Regions from separate parts of the Actinomadura sp. 21ATH genome, predicted to be linked through region 1. Evidence: riboswitches for the same ligand, from Rfam matches in the RefSeq annotation. Region 1 holds a riboswitch; each other region holds the start of a gene.
What was found. A riboswitch is a leader RNA that binds a small molecule or an ion and turns the genes downstream of it on or off. The one in region 1 is predicted to bind cobalamin.

Region 1 (3,265 bases):
CACCTTGCCGCCGGCCACCCGCCGAATGAGCACCGCGGCGCGCGCCGGGTCGTTGTCGCGGGGGGCGTAGACCGATACCACGAGCGGTTCCGAACGCGTTCCGCCGACGGTGTCGCCTTCCGGTCTCAGCTGGAACCCGTGCTCCCGCAGGCGGGCGCGGACGGCGTCCATGCGGTCGTAGCCCGCCATCCGGCGCCGGATGGCCGCCTGTTCGTCGGGGGTGAACTTCCGCGCCGATCGAGCGTGCGCGGTCCCGGGGACGATGACCGAGCCGGCGACCACGCCCAGGCCGATCAGGCCGGTACGCAGGAAGTTCCGTCGTCCTCCGTCGTCCTCGGCGTGATCCTCGCCGAGCGCCCTGAGGACTGCCATGCTGCGCCGCGGGCCCAGGAGCCGTACGAGCGCCGACACCATTCTCCTCCCCGTCAGCAGCCGGGGACGGGGGCCGGACAGCACCACCAGGGCGGGCCGGTTCGGGAGTTCGACGCCGGCGTCGGCCGCCCACCGCGCAGCGCGCGGATCGGTGAGCCGCACGGCGTCCAGTCTGCCCGCGGAGACCTCCACGACCTCGGCGGCAAGGCGCCCGCAGCGGCCGCACGTGCCCTCGAACAGCAGAATGTGCTCGGTCATGAGTACCTCCTTTTAAGGAGAATCGGGCAGCATTGATCCCATCGATGACGTGGCTCTTGATTTCGTAACATGAAAGTAGGCGGATTCGGGTACCGCTCCTAGGGCCGAAGGGCCCCAATGCCGTCCGACCGGCCATTCTCCCGGACGTAGAAAAACAGCCCCGTCCGACAGGCCCCTGGGAGAGGCGAGGAGTTGATCTCCTCCTTCTCCCCGGCGACTCATGGCGCCTCGGGCGATCAACTTCTCGACCTCACTGCGCTTTTCCTATTGCATGGGCTTCGCCGTGGCGGTCAGGCTGCTGGGCGGCCGTCATTCGGGGAGGTCCTGGGCATCCGACCTGTGGGTCGTGCCGGCTGGGGTCGTGAGCTGATCGCCGAGGCGGCTGCGCCTGGCGCATCCGCCCGAGTTCGACCTCATGGCGCGCGTCGCGGGCCTCGGCCTGCGCGAACGGTGGGGCGAGCCGTACACCGCCTCCGGCCGGCGCCATGTCAGCGTCTACGAGCGGCGGTCGCGCCTCCTGACCGGGCGGTGCGCTCCGCGCGACGGGGTTCCACCTTGTTGCGATTATTGTGCAAGTGCCGCATGTGACACCATGTGCGGTGTAGGCGACGGCGGACGAGGAAGCCGGTGCGAATCCGGCGCGGTCCCGCCACTGTGATCGGCGAGCGGATCCCGAACCATGCCACTGCCCGCGTACGCGGGCGGGAAGGCCGGGACGAGCGTTGACCCGAGAGCCAGGAGACTCACGCGGTCGCCTCCTCGATGGAACTGGGGCGGATCTCCCCAGAGAGGAGGGGCTGTATGCCCGTGGGTTCTCCGGGCCCGGCACCGTGCCGGGTGACGGTGTGCCGGGATTGCTGCTGCGGCCGTCCCAAGGTGACCGGCATCGATCACGACGACCAGCTGGCGCGGCTGACCGAGGCCGTCCCGGTCCGTGTCTCGCACTGCCTGGACGTGTGCGAGCGGGCCAACGTCATCGTCGTGCAGCCCTCGTCCGCCGGCCGCGCGCGGGGCGCGCGGCCGGTGTGGCTGGGGCTGGTGAACGACTCCGCGGCCACAGAGGACATCGTCGCCTGGGTGCGCGCCGGCGGTCCCGGGCTCGCCGAGCCTCCCGCCGTTCTGGACCTGTACTCCTTCACGCCGCCGCGACGTCCGGCGGCCGGTTCGTACCGTGAGAGGTGATGTCATGATCCGCATGCGCCCCGGCGTGGTGCTGGCGGCGGTGCTGCTGGTGGCGGGATGCGGTGGCGGTACGGAGCGCGCCACCGCCGGGCCGGGGGGCGCGCCGCCGTCCGGGTTTCCGGTGACGGTGGCCAGCTGCGGGGTGACCACGACGTACCAGCGGCCGCCGCAGCGCGCGGTGTCGCTGAACCAGCACGCGACCGAGGTGATGCTGGCGCTCGGGCTGGAGAAGTCGATGGTGGGCACCGGATACCTCGACGACAGGGTGCTGCCGGAGTTCCAGGCCGCCTACGGCCGGGTGAAGGTGATCTCCAAGGAGTACCCCTCGTTCGAGACCCTGCTGGCGGCCGAGCCCGACTTCGTCTACGGCGGCTGGAAGAGCGCCTTCGAGGAGAAGGAAGGGCGCTCCCGGGCCGCGCTGAAGAAGGCCGGGATCGACACCCACCTCAACGGCGAGGAGTGCCCCGAGGGGCCGGTCACCATGGCCACCGTCGAGGAAGAGCTCCGGACCCTCGCCAAGATCTTCGGCGTCCCGGACCGGGCCGACCGGCGGATCGCCTCGCTGCGCGCCGTCCTGGACGGCGTCAGGGGCAGGCTGTCGGGCGTCTCCCCGGTCAAGGTGGCCGTCTACGACAGCGGCGAGAAGACGGTGTTCACGGCGGGCGGCGCCGGGATCGGCAACGAGATGATCCGCCTGGCCGGCGGCACCAACCTGTTCGCCGACGTGGACAAGCCCTACGGGGACGTCTCGTTCGAGCAGTTCGCCGAGCGCGCACCCGACGTGATCCTCATCTACGACTACGGCGACCGGTCCGCCGAGGACAAGAAGAGGTTCCTGCTGGGCAACCCGGCGCTCAAGGACGTCCCCGCCATCGAGAACGAGCGGTTCGCGACACTGCCGCTGTCGTCCACGGTCACCGGCGTGCGGGTGGCGGCCGCGGTCGACTCGCTGGCCCGGCAGCTGCACCCGGACCGCTTCAGGTGACCGACCTGGCCGAACCGCGCGCCGCCGGCGCCCCGGCCACGGACGGCGCGGGCGCGCCCCGGTCCCGGCGGCGCGTCCCCTACGCGCTGGTGCTGGCGGCGCTGGTCGCGCTGGTGCTGGCGGCGGCGACGGCCGGGATCGCCGCCGGGTCGGTACGGGTCCCGCCCGACCAGGTCTGGGGCATCCTCCTGCATCGGATCCATCCCGCACTGGCCGCCCCCGACTGGACGCCCGTCCGCGCGACGATCGTGCTGGACGTCCGGCTCCCCCGCGTCCTGCTGTGCGCGGTCGTCGGCGCGGGCCTGTCGGTGTGCGGCATGGCGCTCCAGGCGCTGGTGCGCAACCCGCTCGCCGATCCCATGCTGCTGGGGGTCTCGTCCGGCGCGACGGTCGGGGCGGTCCTGGTCGTGGTGCTGCACGTGTCCTGGTTCGGGGCGTTCTCGCTGCCGCTGGCCGCGTTCACCGGGG
Region 2 (3,265 bases), on a different contig from region 1:
CTCGGACGTCAGCGCGGCCAGCGTGGCGGCGCCCAGCGGCTCGCCGAGCGCCGCGTACTCCAGGACGTCGCGCTCGGCGGCGGCCAGGGTGCCGAGCCGTTCCTCCACCAGCCCGCGCAGCCGGGGGCTCAGCGGCAGGTCGCCGTGCCACCGCCAGACCCCGCCGGCCGCCTCCAGCCGCCCCTGGTCCAGGCCCGCCTGCACCAGCTCGCGCAGGAACAGCAGGTTGCCGCGGGTGCTGTGGTGGAGCCGCCGCGCGGTCGACTCGGCGAGCTGGCCGCCCAGCGCGGCCTCCACGACCGCCTGGCTCTCGGCCAGGGTCAGCGGGACCAGGTCCAGCCGGCGGGCCAGATCGTCCTTCCAGAGCGCCGTCACGGGGTCGGGGGCCGGCTCGCCGGCGCGCACCGTCGCCAGCACCCGCGCGTCCCGCTGGAGCACCAGGTGGTGCACCAGCGCCGCCGACGCCGGGTCGAGCAGGTGCGCGTCGTCGACCGCCACCAGCAGCGGGCGGCCGCCGGCGAGCGCGCGCACCGCCTCCGCGGCCCGCCGCATCGGGTTGACCGCCAGGTCCAGCGCCTCCACGGCCAGGACGTGCCCGAACGCCCCGAACGGGATCGCCGCCTCCGCAGTGCTCCCGCCGAGCCGCAGCACGGTGAACCGGGCCGGCTCAAGGCGCCGCAGCGCCTCGCCGGCCAGCCGGGTCTTGCCCACCCCGGCGTCCCCCGCGACGACCACGCCCCGCGCCTCGCGCGCGCTCAGCAGGGCGCCCATCTCGTCGAGCGTCGACGTACGGCCGGTGAACGGCCATGAGGTCCGCACAACAGGGATCGTACGGACGCTCACCGCGCGCCACCAGACGATGCGCGCGGGACCGCCCGGGGAATCGCTCAGGGAATTGAGTAGGGGCTACTCATGCACACCCGGCGCCGTCGCGGCACTCTCGATGGTGCGGGACCTTTCCGGGACGTGGGAGCTTCCGGAACGGCCGCGCGAGGCACCGGCGGCGGCCGGCCGAAACAACGCCGCCGCCGGGGCGGGAGGGGGCACCGTCCGCATCTCCAGCGGGGGGAGATACGGGTGGCGCCCCCTCCCACATATGTCTCACCTGTGCGCACCGCGCTTGACTTGGAAGCCCGGCGAAGGGAACCTCGGGGCGACAAGTTCACATTCGAGGCGACGGTGCGCAGGAACCTGGTGCGATTCCAGGACGGTCCCGCCACTGTGACCAGGGAGCCTCCCCCGCACGCGACCACGGCCGTACCCGGCTGGAAGGTCGGAGGGTGGCGATGATCTGGGAGTCAGGAGACTGACCCGTCGTCCTCCCGCTACCGGGGCGAGTGCACCCCGTGAGGAGACCCCGATGTCGCAGGCCGACATGGCACGGCAGGCCGTTCCCGAGGCGCCGCCCGTACGGCGCGTACCCGTGCGCGAGATCCTTCCCTGGGCGGTCCTCGCCCTGGTCCTGGGCGCCGCGCTGCTCTACTTCACCGGCGCCGAGCAGGGCGCCACCTCCCTCTTCGGCGGCACGTGGGTGCACGAGTTCACGCACGACGGCCGGCACCTGCTCGGCTTCCCCTGCCACTGATGCGGGCGCTTCTCATCCGCGGCCTGCTCGCCGGCCTGGCCGCCGCCGCGGCGGGCCTCCTGGTCGCCTGGATCTACGGCGAGCCGCAGGCGGACAAGGCGATCGCGTTCGAGGAGGCGCGGGCCGCGCACGCGCACGCGGGGCACGGCGCCGAGGAGGAGGTGGTGGTGAGCCGCACCGTCCAGCGGACGAGCGGCCTCATCACGGCCATGGCGTTCTACGGCGTGGCGGTCGGCGGGCTGTTCTCGATCGCGTTCGCCTTCGCGTACGGCCGGATCGGCGCGCTCGGCGCCCGCGCCACGGCGGCCCTGGTCGCGCTGGGCGGCTTCACGGCTCTCGTGCTGGTGCCGTTCCTGAAGTATCCGCCGACGCCGCCCGCCGTGGGCGCGCCCGAGACGATCGGGGGCCGTACCGCGCTGTACTTCGGCATGGTCGCGCTGGGCGTGCTCGCCACCGCCGCCGCGGTGGTCGTCTTCACCCGGCTGGCGCCGCGGCTGGGCGGCTGGAACGCGGCGACCGCCACGGCCGCCGGGTTCGCGGTCGTGGTCGCGGCCGTCTTCCGGCTCACGCCGCGGCCGGACGCGGTCGCCGACGGGTTCCCCGGCACGGTGCTGTGGGACTTCCGGATCGCCTCGCTCGGCGTCCAGGTCGTCCTGTGGGCCACGCTGGGCCTGCTGTTCGGCGCCCTGACGGAACGGTCGCACCGCCGGGAGGCGGCTTCGCGGAAGGAGCCGCTAGCGGCGTAGCAGGGCGCAGTCGCCGCACATCTCGCCGCCGGGCGGCACCCGGTAGTAGAGGCAGCAGCTGCGCCGGACGAAGCCGTGCCGGCCGAACTCCCCCGTACCCTTCAGCGGCTCGCGCGCGAGCAGCTCGCGGACGAGGGCGGCGGCCGGCGCGGCGACGCCGGGGCGCAGGCTGCCGGCCAGGGCGGACGCGGCGTTCCCCCACATCAGCCCGTCCGCCAGCCGGACGACCTCGCACAGGGCCGCGCGGAGCGGTTCGAGGTGCCGCCGCACGACCTCCGCGTGGACGAGATCGGCGAGCGCGGCCGGACCGGCGGCCTGACGGCCCGCGGGATCGGCCAGCCACAGCGCGATCGGCGCGCCCGGCGCCCACCGCCAGTGCAGGCCCGACAGGTCCGGTACGGTCCCGAGCGCGGCGGCCGCGATCACCGGCGACCAGAGCCGCGACGCGAGCCCCTGGAAGAGGATCGACGCCGCGACGCGCCGCTCACCGGTGCCGAGCCGCCGCCCGTAGGCGTCCACGAGCCCGTCCAGCCGGGCGGTGTCGGGCTCGGGCAGCGGCCGCCAGGTCGGATCGGCCTCCTCGGCCGGATCGGTCCTGATCTCGAAGAACGCCCCGAGCGCGGCGACCTCGCCCAGCACCCCGGCGACGTCCCGCGTCCCGATCCGTTCGACTCCGGCCACCGCGCCACCCTAGCCGTTCACTCGTGGCGTGTTGCCCCCGCGGAGGGGGCGCCGCGGGGCGACACGCCACGAGTCGACCCGGGGGTCACTTGGCGGGGCGGCCGCCGTTGTCGCGGCGGTCCAGGGCGGTCTGCAGCGCCCGGGCGGCCTCTTCGGCGGCGTCGTCGGGCGTGGCGGAAACGTGGGTGTTCATGCGTACTCCAAGGCTTCGCGGAAGCGAGAAGATCGAAGGGCTTACGGCCGAGCGCTGACT
Region 3 (3,265 bases), on a different contig from region 1:
GTCTGAGGTACGGAGCGGGATGCTCGGGCTCGCTGGAGCCGTCGCCGGGGTCCTGGTCCCAGTTCACGACCTCGTCGTTGGAGTAGGTCTGCGCGGCCTTGAAGAGGACCCGGTCGGCGTTCGCGGGCAGCGGCCCCATCGAGACGTCGAACTCCTCGAACCGCCCGGCCTCGATCTCACCGCCGGTCCAGATGATCTTCGAGACGTACTCGGTGAGCTCGCCGCCCTCGGTCTTGACGGGCTTCGGCGGCTTGGCGCGCTCGACCTCGACCTTCCAGCCGGGCACGGGCCGTACCGACACGTGCTCGATCACGGGGTCGGACGGCATCTCGATCACGAGCTTGGTGGTCCGCGCGTTGTCGCGCTCGTTCGGCACCCGGAAGGACACCTTGGTGTACGAGCCCTGCTCGGCGGTCCGGGGGTCGGCGGTGACGTGGGCCGACGCGCCGGTGGCCAGGCCGGTGAGGGCGACGGCGGCCAGCGCGGCGACGGCGGCTGATCTGCGTATATGCCGTGACATGCCGGTAGTGGTCCGGGACATGGAAATCTCCGTTCGAGGCGTACGGGTGAAGGCCGGACGGGCCCGGGACGGGCGCACGGTCCGGTGGCGTACGGCACTCGACGGCTCGGCCTGCGCGACGAGCCGGGGGCTCAGCAGGCGAGCGCGAGCGCCCTCGAACGGCACGGCGGGCCCCGGCGCACGACCTCGTGCCGCAGGATCCGCCCGCTCGGACGGGCGGGGGTCTCCTCCACCGGGACCGGCGCGGTGCGCGGCGGGGCGGTGGCGGGTTCGATCGCGATCAGGACCCGGGCCGGGGCGGTGGCGATCCGGCGGGCCAGCGACCAGGCCGCCCGCTCGCCGCGCCGCAGCCACCAGGCCGAGACGACCGCCGCCGCGACGTGCGCGAGCGTCATCGCCGTCCCCGATCCGCCGCCGGAGTCCGGCGTGACCGCGATCGCGTGGTGCCCGGTCGCGGTGACGGTCGTGCATTCGGCGCCCGCGTACAGGCTGTGCAGCGCGAACTGGCCGCCCAGCAGCCCGCCGAGCAGGGTGGGCAGCGAGCGCTCGTGGCCCGCCAGCGCCAGCGTCACCGCGAGGACGCCGCCGAAGCCCGCCGCGACCGCCCAGTACGGGATGGTCGCGGTGGACGTGAGGGAGTGCCCGAGGGTCGCCAGCGTCACGCAGACGGTGGTGAAGACCACCGCCCGCGAGGTACGGAAGAGGGGACGCGGCGGGTGCGGGGACATGGCGCGAACATCGTCCCACCCGCGGCCGGTGATCTCTACACACCCCCCGGGATCGGTATGGCGACCCAACATCTAGTGTTGTCGCAATCGGCCCCCGCCACATGTAGGGTCATGATCGTGCTGGTTCGCCCGTGCCGATCGCGGTGCGGGCGTCGTAAGAGGGAACCCGGTGCGGTGCGGCCCGATGTCGCGGGCCGCCCAATTCCGGGACTGCCCCGCAGCGGTGAGCGGGAACGACCGCCGTCATAGAGCACTGGCGCACCGTGACGGTGCGCCGGGAAGCGACGGTCATTAGGTCGCGCGCTCCTTCCGGGAGGCCCGGAGGGGGACGCGCGGTGCCCGCGAGTCCGAAGACCTGCCCGCACTGATGGACGTCCAGGCTTCGCGGGAGGCCGGTGGGCGCGCGGCGGCCTGCCGTGCTGTCCTCCTCCCCTGCCCGCGGGCCGATCTCAAGGGGAGAGCGAGTACGTGACACGGCAACTCACGGCGCCACCGCGCCCGTCCGGGGTGTCCGGCGACGGTGACGGCGGCGACATCGGCGCCGCGATCGAGCGTGCCTGCGCCGGTCTGCCCGGCGCCGAGCCGGGGCCGCTGCTGGCGGCGGTACGGGGGGAGACCGGGGAGGCGGCGCGGCGCGACCGCGCCGTCGCCGAGGCGGCCGCGCTGGTGGCGGCCGAGCCCGCGTACTCCAGGGTCGCCGCCCGGCTGCTGGCGGCGAAGATCGCCGAGGAGACCGCGGCCGAGGGCGTGCGGACGTTCGCGGAGTCCGTGGCGGCCTCGCACCGCGAGGGGCTCCTGTCGGACGCGGCCGCGGCGTTCGCCGCCGCGCACGCCGCCGAGCTGGACGCGCTGGTCGACGAGGCCGCCGACGAGCGGTTCGAGTACTTCGGCCTCCGCACCCTCTACGACCGCTACCTGCTCCGCCACCCGAGCACCCGCCGCGTACTGGAGCGCCCTCAGTTCTTCCTCCTGCGCGTCGCTGTCGGCCTCTCCGACACCGTGGCCGAGGCGGCGGAGCTGTACGGCCTGCTCAGCACGCTGTCGTACCTGCCCAGCTCCCCGACGCTGTTCAACTCCGCGGCCCGCCGCCCGCAGCTGTCGTCGTGCTTCCTGCTGGACTCGCCGCGGGACGAGCTGGAGTCGATCTACGAGCGGTACGCGCAGGTCGCCCGGCTCAGCAAGTACGCCGGCGGCATCGGGATCTCGTGGTCGCGGGTCCGGTCGCGCGGCTCGCTGATCCGCGGCACCAACGGCCTGTCGAACGGGATCGTCCCGTGGCTGCGGACGCTGGACTCGTCCGTCGCCGCCGTCAACCAGGGCGGCCGCCGCAAGGGCGCCGCGTGCGTGTACCTGGAGCCGTGGCACGCCGACGTCGAGGAGTTCCTGGAGCTGCGCGACAACACCGGCGAGGACGCGCGCCGCACCCACAACCTCAACCTCGCGAACTGGATCCCGGACGAGTTCATGCGCCGGGTCGAGTCCGACGGGACGTGGTCGCTGTTCGACCCCAAGGAGGTGCCCGAGCTCACCGACCTGTGGGGCGAGGAGTTCGACGCCGCGTACCGGAAGGCCGAGGAGGACGGCCGGTACGTGCGCCAGGTCCCGGCGCGGCGCCTGTACGGCCGGATGATGCGGACCCTTGCGGAGACCGGCAACGGCTGGATGACGTTCAAGGACGCCGCCAACCGCGCCTGCAACCAGACGGCCACGCCGGGCCGCGTCGTCCACCTGTCCAACCTCTGCACGGAGATCCTGGAGGTGACGGGCGACGCGGAGACGGCGGTGTGCAACCTCGGGTCGGTCAACCTGTCCGCCCACACCGGCCCGGACGGGGTGGACTGGGCGCGGCTGCGCGCGACCGTCCGTACCGCCGTGCGCTTCCTGGACCGGACGATCGACCGCGGCTTCTACCCGACCGGCGAGGCGGCCGGCGCGAACCGGCGCTGGCGGCCGGTGGGGCTGGGCGTGATGGGCCTGGCGGACGTGTTCTTCAAGCTGCGGCTGCCGTTCGACTCCG

Region 2: another riboswitch for cobalamin. It lies ahead of ACA361_RS22740 (CbtB-domain containing protein); the one in region 1 lies ahead of ACA361_RS17215 ((2Fe-2S) ferredoxin domain-containing protein).
Region 3: another riboswitch for cobalamin. It lies ahead of ACA361_RS38930 (ribonucleoside-diphosphate reductase subunit alpha); the one in region 1 lies ahead of ACA361_RS17215 ((2Fe-2S) ferredoxin domain-containing protein).

Annotation. Positions count from the first base shown of each region.
Region 1 covers NZ_JBGNUR010000005.1:19,669-22,933, forward strand. The annotation lists gene ACA361_RS17210 (hypothetical protein) at 1-630, opposite strand, end outside; cobalamin riboswitch at 1,187-1,394, shown strand; gene ACA361_RS17215 ((2Fe-2S) ferredoxin domain-containing protein) at 1,507-1,812, shown strand; gene ACA361_RS17220 (ABC transporter substrate-binding protein) at 1,817-2,797, shown strand; gene ACA361_RS17225 (FecCD family ABC transporter permease) at 2,803-3,265, shown strand, end outside.
Region 2 covers NZ_JBGNUR010000007.1:273,280-276,544, forward strand. The annotation lists gene ACA361_RS22735 (LuxR C-terminal-related transcriptional regulator) at 1-819, opposite strand, end outside; cobalamin riboswitch at 1,142-1,330, shown strand; gene ACA361_RS22740 (CbtB-domain containing protein) at 1,361-1,585, shown strand; gene ACA361_RS22745 (CbtA family protein) at 1,585-2,331, shown strand; gene ACA361_RS22750 ((2Fe-2S)-binding protein) at 2,320-3,012, opposite strand.
Region 3 covers NZ_JBGNUR010000024.1:99,286-102,550, forward strand. The annotation lists gene ACA361_RS38920 (YcnI family protein) at 1-541, opposite strand, end outside; gene ACA361_RS38925 (hypothetical protein) at 652-1,248, opposite strand; cobalamin riboswitch at 1,353-1,626, shown strand; gene ACA361_RS38930 (ribonucleoside-diphosphate reductase subunit alpha) at 1,717-3,265, shown strand, end outside.